2 regions of the Variovorax sp. VaC1 genome follow, and region 2 is predicted to be linked to the other one. Evidence: predicted binding sites of a transcription regulator. Region 2 holds the regulator's gene; the other holds the start of a gene.
What was found. Region 2 encodes HrcA, which represses chaperone genes, less so after heat shock. Its sites were predicted from a motif close to TTAGCACTCNNNNNNNNNGAGTGCTAA; they were not measured.

Region 1 (5,002 bases), on a different contig from region 2:
AAGCGAAAGCTGCGCTGCATCCGTTTTATGTATCGGCGCGGCTTTCTCATTCTTGGCCTCTATGCATGCTGCGCAGCCGTCGAATAACCAAAGAACGTCCGGTCCACGCCCAGTTTCCTTTTCTGGTCGGCTTGCGGCTGCACCGAGTGCCATTCCTAATTCGAGAAGCCCCTGCTCCACTACTTCTGCAGAATTGGCATAGACCAGTTTTGCTTTTATCTCATCAAGCCGAGCGATTGCTGCATTTGGAGCATTAAAAGTACTGAAGAAATTTCGAACCGCGACAGCCTGCTCGGTCATTTTCACAAACTTCTTATCGGCAACTTTTTCGGGGCGAGGGAAATGTGTGTTCATGGCGAAAACCGCTCGATATGCATCGGCAGCCGCGCCTGGATCGAACTGATGCAAATAGCTTGAAACCACATAGATGATTTCTGCTTTTTGAATTTTGTGAAGTCCACCGATGTTTGAAGCTTCTCTTAGCGTTGCAACGGCACTTTGGAAGTTCCTCGCCTTCGCGTCTTCCCAGGCCGCTCGCGATGCAACTGCAGCTTCTTCGAACGCTGTGAGGCCTGCAGGGCGAGGTACGCGAGGAACCGCTTTCACGCGCACCCGGTGCGCATCCTTCCAACCTTCATTACGATGCAGCAGGGCCTGCGCCATTTCGTTAACTACAACCGCGATTGGCTTCCCGTCGCCAGTTTGTTTGGCGAGCTCTTTTCCAAGCTCAACTTGGACGCGCGTTCTAGCCTCAAGCAAGTCCGAGACAGTCTTCTTCCCTATGAACGCTGCAATGTCGGTGCCGACAAGCAGCACCGCCGCGTAATCGGCGCTGGATCGTACAGCACGGCCTAAAGCCTGCTCGAAACGATTCACGGTACGAACTTCGTAACCCGGAGAATCTTTTTGCCGATAGGAATCAATGTGATCGCAAACCCGGTCGCCGCTGGGAATGCCATCCAACACGAGGACTCGGCAGGCATCGTCAGCAAGGTCGACACCGTCGAACCGCTGGGCGAAGACAGCGTAGTTTTTATTGGTCTGTCGCAATCGATCAATCGCAGCGTCAACATCTTTCCCCTGAGACAGTACCGCACCTGCCTCTTGCCAAGTTTTTGCCTGTGCCGCCGAGCTAGTCAGAACCACAACGTTAGCTTGCTTTGAAAGAACTCCGCATATTGACGCGACTTCTTGCTTGGTCGCTTGATTGTTGATTAATGAAGTAGGCAGCATCATTCTTTCGCCTGCCCCTTCGTCCTCCGCCGGCTCAATAACTCTGGAAAATGCAGCAGAATCGCATGCAAGCACACCAATCAATGCAGAACCATCTTTAACGCTTGCCGACATAAACAAGCGATGTTTTGCATTTTGATATGCTGAGTTTTCTTCTACCGGCGGAACAGAGAGCGATATCTCAGCCGCGATGCCAGAGATGCAGAAACGTGCCAATTCTGCATAACGACTGATGTTGCCCCAATTAAATTTAAGTTCTAGGCTGTCTTTGTGCTCCTCGAAAATTGCACAAATCTCCTTGTGTACTGCATTCCAAATCCAGTAGGGAACCTCATAAGTCGACCCTTGCTCATCGCGCTCGATGCCTCGCCAAGTTGCGGCGTCCGATCCCTCGCAAAGCGGCTTTAGAAGAGCGCGGACTTGGCTGTAACACTCGACTGGAATAGTTGCGGTGTAGCTTTGCTTGACGCGCTCGATGCCAGCGTGGCAATCATCAAGAACAAATGTCGATGGTCTGATCGAACGGGATTCAAAAACTGTTCTTGCAGTAAATAATTTGTCGTATGTGCAAGCGAGGACGGCCTCGCCTCCCAATGCTTCATAAGGCAAACCATCCTTACCAAAGGTCGATACTGGGACGCCGATAACTTTCCCTGCGGCGACTACTTGATCAACAAGTTGCGTGGTGGGGCACAAATACACGACAGGCTCGCCTTTGTAGCGACGCCTCATCCGCTCGGCGTAGAGCAGACCTAGGACCGTCTTCCCCGAGCCGGTGCTGAGCTTCATGACGATGTCATGTTGATCGATCTGGAGGTCGATCGCTTGGGCTGCAGCGGCTTGGGCTGGCCGGAGGCTGGTGTGCGTAGCCTTTCGGTCGAGCTGGCCAAAAAGCTCGGCCAAAGAAGCAGGCAGATCGGACTGCGGGGCCTTTGCAAGCGAGGAAAAATCAAACATTTGCGACGCCTTTGCAACACCGTGATACAGACATTCTGCCGTGCTGCGAGGGAAGCAAATATGCGGACAACCCGGTGAGAGCAGCAGAGGTGCCGGGCCGAATGTGTTGCGCATGAGTGCGGAAACACCCTGGATTTCCGCCCAGGGCAACAATTACGCCACCTAGCTAAGCTAGGGGGCAGGCTTTTTGGAGTTCACACCGTAAAGGTCGGCAACCATCGGTTGGCATCCTCGTTGACAGAGCTTCACCATACCTCTTACCCTCTTTTTACCCGGATAAAAATTCACACGAAGGTTAAATGGCGTGTGCACTAATCTCCACCGGCGTTCCGCACCTCCGGACCAAGCCCTGCCCTTGAAAGGTCATCGATTGCCCTTATGATTAGCACTCGCTGCTGATGAGTGCTAACAGCCCTCGCTTCCAGTCGATGGGCCGCCGGCTTCCCCTGGCGCCCGACCACAAACCCGTTTCTTATCCATATCCAGGAGATGCAATGAAACTTCGTCCTTTGGCCGATCGCGTGATCGTCAAGCGTGTTGACAGCGAAACCAAGACCGCCTCCGGCATCGTCATCCCCGACGCAGCCGCTGAAAAGCCCGATCAGGGTGAAGTCCTGGCCGTGGGCCCGGGCAAGCGCAACGACAAGGGCGAACTGGCCGCACTGACCGTCAAGGTCGGCGACCGCGTCCTGTTCGGCAAGTACAGCGGCCAGACCGTCAAGGTCGGCGGCGACGAACTGCTCGTGATGAAGGAAGACGACCTGTTCGCAGTCGTCGAGAAGTAAGCCTTCTCCTCTCTTTCGATTCCATCCAAATCCAATCCATTCGGAGTTAATTCATCATGGCAGCAAAAGACGTAGTCTTCGGCGGAGAAGCCCGCGCACGCATGGTCGAGGGTGTCAACATCCTGGCCAACGCAGTCAAAGTGACCCTGGGCCCCAAGGGCCGCAACGTGGTGCTCGAACGCTCGTTCGGCGCCCCCACCGTGACCAAGGACGGTGTGTCGGTCGCCAAGGAAATCGAACTCAAGGACAAGCTGCAGAACATGGGCGCCCAGCTCGTGAAGGAAGTGGCCTCCAAGACCAGCGACAACGCTGGTGACGGCACCACCACCGCGACCGTGCTGGCCCAAGCCATCGTTCGCGAAGGTTTCAAGCTGGTGGCTGCCGGCATGAACCCGATGGACCTGAAGCGCGGCATCGACAAGGCCGTGACGGCCCTGGTCGCCGAGCTGAAGAAGGCTTCGAAGCCCACCACCACCTCCAAGGAAATCGCTCAAGTCGGCTCGATCTCGGCCAACAGCGACGAAACCATCGGCAAGCTCATCGCTGACGCGATGGACAAGGTCGGCAAGGAAGGCGTGATCACCGTGGAAGACGGCAAGTCGCTGGACAGCGAACTCGACGTCGTCGAAGGTATGCAGTTCGACCGCGGCTACCTGTCGCCCTACTTCATCAACAACCCCGAGAAGCAATCGGCGCTGCTCGACAACCCGTTCGTGCTGCTGTTCGACAAGAAGATCAGCAACATCCGTGACCTGCTGCCCGTGCTGGAGCAAGTCGCCAAGGCTGGCCGTCCGCTGCTGATCATTGCCGAAGAAGTCGAAGGCGAAGCCCTGGCTACGCTGGTCGTGAACACGATCCGCGGCATCCTGAAGGTTGTGGCCGTCAAGGCGCCTGGCTTCGGCGACCGCCGCAAGGCCATGCTGGAAGACATCGCCATCCTGACGGGCGGCAAGGTCATCGCTGAAGAAGTGGGCTTGACGCTCGAAAAGGTGACGCTGGCCGACCTGGGCCAAGCCAAGCGCATCGAAGTGGGCAAGGAAAACACGATCATCATCGACGGCGCTGGCGCTGCTGGTGACATCGAAGCCCGCGTGAAGCAAGTTCGCGTTCAGATCGAAGAAGCGACCAGCGACTACGACCGTGAAAAGCTGCAAGAGCGCGTGGCCAAGCTGGCCGGCGGCGTTGCAGTGATCAAGGTTGGCGCTGCCACCGAAGTCGAAATGAAGGAAAAGAAGGCTCGCGTCGAAGACGCCCTGCACGCTACCCGCGCTGCAGTGGAAGAAGGCGTTGTGGCTGGCGGCGGCGTGGCTCTGCTGCGTGCCAAGCAAGCCGTGGGCGAGTCGGTCAAGGGCGACAACGCCGACCAGGAAGCCGGCATCAAGCTGGTGCTGAAGGCCATCGAAGCGCCCCTGCGCGAAATCGTGAACAACGCCGGCGGCGAAGCCTCGGTGGTGGTGAACGCTGTGCTGGCCGGCAAGGGCAACTACGGCTTCAACGCTGCGAACGACACGTACGGCGACATGCTCGAGCTGGGCATCCTGGACCCGACGAAGGTCACCCGCACCGCACTGCAGAACGCCGCTTCGGTGTCCTCGCTGCTGCTGACGACCGAAGCCATGGTTGCTGACGCACCCAAGGACGAGTCCGGCGCTGGCGGCGGCGGCATGCCCGACATGGGTGGCATGGGCGGCATGGGCGGCATGGGCATGTAATGCCCGGCTGAGCTCTGCTCACCAAACGAAAAAGGGCCGCGCAAGCGGCCCTTTTTTATTGCGCGTTCGACTTAACGGAATTGATCGCGCAGCGCCATGTACAGCACCTGAAAGCGCGCATGCCGCGTCTTGTGCCCATCGGCCCCTTCAGACGAAGGCAGCAGTTGCTGCTTGACCGGCGGCAGAGTGCACACCTCGGCCACCGCACCGCCATCGGCTAGCCACGCAAGGCGCGCCGCACCGAGCGCACCGCCCGTCTCGCTGCCCGCATAGAGCGTGAGCGGCACCTGGAAGATGTCGGCCAGCAACTGGCCC
Region 2 (5,002 bases):
ACGCCGCCGAGTTCTGGGACCACGTCAAGGTCGACCTGTTTCCCGACGCGGTGTACGTCTTCACGCCCAAGAGCCAGATCATGGCGCTGCCGCGCGGCGCCACGGTGGTCGACTTCGCCTATGCGATCCACAGCAACATCGGCGATCACACCTCGGCCGCGCGCATCAATGGCGACCAGGTTCCGTTGCGCACCGAGCTGAAGAACGGCGACGTGGTCGAAGTGATCACGGCGCCGGTGTCGACGCCCAATCCTGCCTGGCTCGGGTTCGTTCGCACCGGCCGCGCGCGCTCCAAGATCCGTCATTACCTGAAGACCCTGGCCCATGCGGAATCCGAAGGCCTGGGCGAAAAACTGCTGGCTCAGGCGCTGCGCGCCGAAGGCCTCGGCAAGCTGCCGGAGGAAGACGAAGAGCACCAGGCACTGTGGGAAAAGCTGCTGCGCTTCACCGGCAACCGCACCCGCTCCGAATTGCTGACCGACATCGGCCTGGGCAAGCGCATCGCGAGCATCGTGGCCAAGCGGCTGATGGCGCTGCTTTCCGAACTGGGTGAACGGCCCGATGCGCTGCTGCTGAGCCGCGAACGCTTCATCTCGCACGAGACCGTGTCGCAAGGCGCGGTCACGCTCGATGGCAGCGAGAACTCGTCGGTCCGCTTTGCACTGTGCTGCCGCCCCATTCCGGGCGACCAGATCGTCGGCTACCTCGGACACGGCGAAGGCCTGGTGGTGCACACCGAAGATTGCGGCGTGGGCCAGCGCCTGCGAAACAAGGACAGCGAGCGCTTCTTCGCCGTCGAGTGGGCGGACGAGCCCACGCGTGCCTTCGAAACCGGTGTGGTGATCACCGTGCGCAACGACAAGGGCGTGCTGGCACGGGTTGCTGCCACGCTGGCCGATGCGGAAGCCGACATCACGCATGTCGAGATGGCGGACGAGACCCCGCAGGATTCGACCGACCTGCGCTTCGTGATCGCCGTGCGCGACCGTGCGCATCTCGATGCCGTGCTGCGGGCCGCGCGGCGAACCACGTCGGTGCTGACCGCCGCAAGGACCGTTCCCGCCCCTTGAGATGGCAGGGCCGCGGCGCGCTCGCTGCTAGGCGGCGGCCGGACGCGGCGCCGGATAGCTCACCGAAAGAATCTCGACTTCGTGCGCCCCGCCCGGGGTCACCAGCTTGACCACATCACCTTCGCGCGACTTGAGCAGTGCCCGGGCGATGGGCGAAATCCAGCTGACCTGCGACTTGGCGCTCTGCGCCTCGTCGATGCCAAGGATCGTGACGCTTCGCTCGTCGCCACTTTCATCGATGTAGCGAACGGTGGCGCCGAAGAAAACCTGGTCGCGGCCGTGATGCACCGAGGGATCCGTGACCTCGGCAATCTCGAGCCGCTTGGTGAGAAATCGGATGCGCCGGTCGATTTCTCGCAGGCGTTTCTTGCCGTAGAGGTAGTCGCCGTTTTCAGAGCGGTCCCCGTTCTTGGCCGCCCAGTGAACCGCCTCGACCACTTTCGGGCGTTCTTCATCCATCAACTGCAGCAATTCGTCGCGCAGTCGCGCGTAACCGTCTGGCGTGATGTAGTTCTTGCTGCCTGCGGGCAACGCGGGCACGGCACCGCCGGAGCCGTCGTCGTCATCTCCGTCGGTGTCGGTTTCCTTGGTGAATGCCTTGCTCAACGCAGAACCCTCCTCCAAATGAAAAAAGCCCGCAACTTTCGTTGCGGGCTTTCCTTGTAGTGGTGCGGCTGGCAGGAATTGAACCCACGACCCCTTGGTTCGTAGCCAAGTACTCTATCCAACTGAGCTACAGCCGCACAGCTTGCAATTATAGCCTGTTTTTTCTACCCTTTCGGATTTGCGTGATCCGGGGCGAAAAAGCGCCTTGGCAGCAGACTCCGCTGCCGCAGCGCCACGTGCCTCGCGCAACACGCCCGATTTCCCTGTATCGGCACCGCATTCAAGCCGTGCGCCACACAAGATCCGAGCGTACTGATCGGTAGCGAGGAGGCACATGGAGCCGCCATGAAAGTCAACGCGTTCGATGAAAGATTGGAACACCGCCACATCCTGCCTTACGACCCCGCGTACGCCCGCGTGTTCGCGCAAGTGCAGCGGTACGTTCACGAAAATCTCGAGAGCGTGGAGCTCGTTCACATCGGGAGCACCGCCATTCATGGGCTGCGGGGCAAGCCCATGGTTGACATTGCCGCCATCACGGGCGAACAGAACCTGCGCGCAACGCAAACGGAATTCGAGAGACTTGGATTTCACCGACGTGCCGTCTGGGTCGACAGGGATGAGAAGCCCTATGTCTGCGGCTGCGTTCAACACAACGGACGCAACTACAACATCAATATCCACATCTGCCATCACGGCGATCCGGTCCACAAGGACTCGCTGGCGTTCATGGACATCCTCCAGCGACGCCCAGACCTGCGCAGGAGGTACGAGGAAGCCAAGGACCGCGCGCACATGATCGACCCGGTCAATCCGGAGGTCTACAACCGGGAAAAAGAGGCCGTGATCAAGGAGATACACGCGCAGATTGGACTGAGCTGACGGAGCGAAAGCGCAGGGGCCGCCCCACAGGGCAGACCGTCGCCTCGTGCATACGAGCACCTCGAAGTCGACGATGGCTGTGGCCCTCGAGCCCCCGGCCCGACGCCCGCAAGATGCCAAAAGGCGAGCCCAAAAGAAAAAGGACCAGAAGGCATCAACCTTCTGGTCCATTCGAGAGTGGTGCGGCTGGCAGGAATTGAACCCACGACCCCTTGGTTCGTAGCCAAGTACTCTATCCAACTGAGCTACAGCCGCGAAGCCTTCGATTATAGCCTGCTTGTCAGCGTGAATCTGCCATCACCCCGAGAACTCCGATTGACCCTGCCGTATTCGGCCCGACCAACTGCGTCAATCCCGATCGATTGATGCCCAAGCTGCAGCGCAGCAAAAAGCCCACTACCAATCTTGGTAGCGGGCTTTCTCTATAGGGACATGGTAGGCCGTGATGGGCTTGAACCATCGACCAACGGATTATGAGTCCGCTGCTCTAACCAACTGAGCTAACGGCCCACGCGGGCACGATTCTATTCGTGCCGCACCACCCGCTCGCTTACTTGCGATGGCTCAGCGCATTGCCGATCAGCCGCGATGTGATGTCGACGATCTGAATCATGCGCTCGTAAGGCATCCGCGTCGGCCCGATCACCCCGAGGGTGCCGACCACCTGCCCATCGACCTCGTAGTTGGCACTGACGATGGAAAGTTCTTCGAACGGCACCACCTGGCTCTCGCCACCAATGAAGATGCGCACGCCTTCGGCCTTGCTCGACACATCGAGCAGGCGCATGAGCTGCGCCTTCTGCTCGAAGAGCTCGAAAGCACGGCGCAACTGCCCCATGTCGCTGGAAAAATCGCTCACCGAGAGCAGGTTGCGCTCGCCGGAAATCACGACGTCGTCTTCCTGCGCCTCCGTCAAAACCTCGGAACTGACCTGCACCGCCGCCTGCATGAGCGCAGCGATCTCGCCGCGCAGCTTCTCGACCTCGGACTGCAGCCGGTCGCGCACCTGCTCGATGGTCAGGCCCGCATAGTGGGCATTGATGTAGTTCGAAGCCTCGACGAGCTGTGACTGCGAATAGTCGGCCTCCGGGAAGATCACCCGGTTCTGCACGTCGCCGTCAGGCGAGACGATGATCACCAGCAGCCGGTTTTCCGACAACCGCAAAAATTCGATCTGCTTGAACACCGATGCGCGCCGCGGCGCCATCACCACACCCACGAACTGCGAGAGGTTCGACAGCAGATGCGCCGCATTGGCAATCACCTTCTGCGGCTGGTCGGGCGCCAGGCTCGGCGCGCTCATCTGCTCGCGCTCCGCGGTCAGCATGGTGTCGACAAAAAGGCGGTAGCCGCGATGCGTCGGGATGCGGCCCGCCGAGGTGTGCGGGCTGGCGATCAGCCCCAGCGCCTCGAGGTCCGACATGACGTTGCGGATGGTCGCCGGCGACAGGTCCAGCCCCGACGAACGCGACAACGTGCGCGATCCGACGGGCTGCCCGTCGGCGATGTAGCGCTCGACGAGCGTCTTGAGCAGCAACTTGGCACGGTCGTCCAGCATTGCAAGATTTTAGTGTTGTAATTTGTGAGATATGACCTCTCGCTTCCGTCACGTCGCCCTGATCGGCAAATACCAGGCTTCCGGCGCCCGCGCGCAGGCGGATGCGCGCGACGGCGTGATGGAGAGCATCGGCGCCTTCCTCGAATCGCAGGGTTGCAAGGTATTCGTCGAGCGCTCGACCTGCGAGGAAGAAGCCGATGACGGCGCCCCGGCCCATCCCCGCTACGAAGCCCTGTCGGTCGAGGAAATCGGCCAGCGCTGCGACCTCGGCCTGGTGGTCGGCGGCGACGGCACCATGCTCGGCATCGGCCGGCAGCTCGCCAGCTACGGCATCCCGCTGATCGGCATCAACCGCGGCCGGCTCGGCTTCATCACCGACATTCCGCTCGACAACTACCAGGCCACGCTGATCCCGATGCTGGCCGGCGAGTACGAGGAAGACCATCGCAGCCTGATGCACGCCCAGGTCATGCGCGATGGCGTCTCGGTGTTCGACGCCCTCGCCATGAATGACGTGGTGGTCAATCGCGGCGCCACCTCCGGCATGGTCGAGCTGCGCGTTTCGGTGGGCCGCCACTTCGTGGCCAACCAGCGCGCCGACGGCCTGATCATCGCCACACCCACGGGCTCGACCGCTTATGCGCTGTCCGCCGGCGGGCCCTTGCTTCATCCGGCGGTGCCCGGCTGGGTGCTGGTGCCGATCGCGCCGCACACGCTGTCGAACCGCCCGGTGCTGCTGCCCGACGCCGACGAGATCGTGATCGAGCTGGTGGGCGGGCGCGACGCCAGCGCCAATTTCGACATGCAATCGCTGGCTTCGCTCGTGATCGGCGACCGCGTGGTGGTGCGCCGCTCCGATTTCCGCGTGCGCTTCCTGCATCCGCGC

Region 1: a site for HrcA is predicted at 2,573-2,599, ahead of ACGLHS_RS17035 (co-chaperone GroES). Genes of this name have one in related genera too.

The regions. Positions count from the first base shown of each region.
Region 1 is NZ_JBIGLT010000004.1:26,557-31,558, forward strand. It holds gene ACGLHS_RS17030 (DEAD/DEAH box helicase) at 1-2,190, opposite strand, end outside; gene ACGLHS_RS17035 (co-chaperone GroES) at 2,685-2,975, shown strand; gene groL (chaperonin GroEL) at 3,032-4,687, shown strand; gene xylB (xylulokinase) at 4,759-5,002, opposite strand, start outside.
Region 2 is NZ_JBIGLT010000002.1:685,201-690,202, forward strand. It holds gene ACGLHS_RS10150 (bifunctional (p)ppGpp synthetase/guanosine-3',5'-bis(diphosphate) 3'-pyrophosphohydrolase) at 1-1,070, shown strand, start outside; gene greB (transcription elongation factor GreB) at 1,098-1,676, opposite strand; tRNA gene ACGLHS_RS10160 (tRNA-Arg) at 1,737-1,813, opposite strand; gene ACGLHS_RS10165 (GrpB family protein) at 2,022-2,558, shown strand; tRNA gene ACGLHS_RS10170 (tRNA-Arg) at 2,737-2,813, opposite strand; tRNA gene ACGLHS_RS10175 (tRNA-Ile) at 2,992-3,068, opposite strand; gene hrcA (heat-inducible transcriptional repressor HrcA) at 3,109-4,116, opposite strand; gene ACGLHS_RS10185 (NAD kinase) at 4,148-5,002, shown strand, end outside.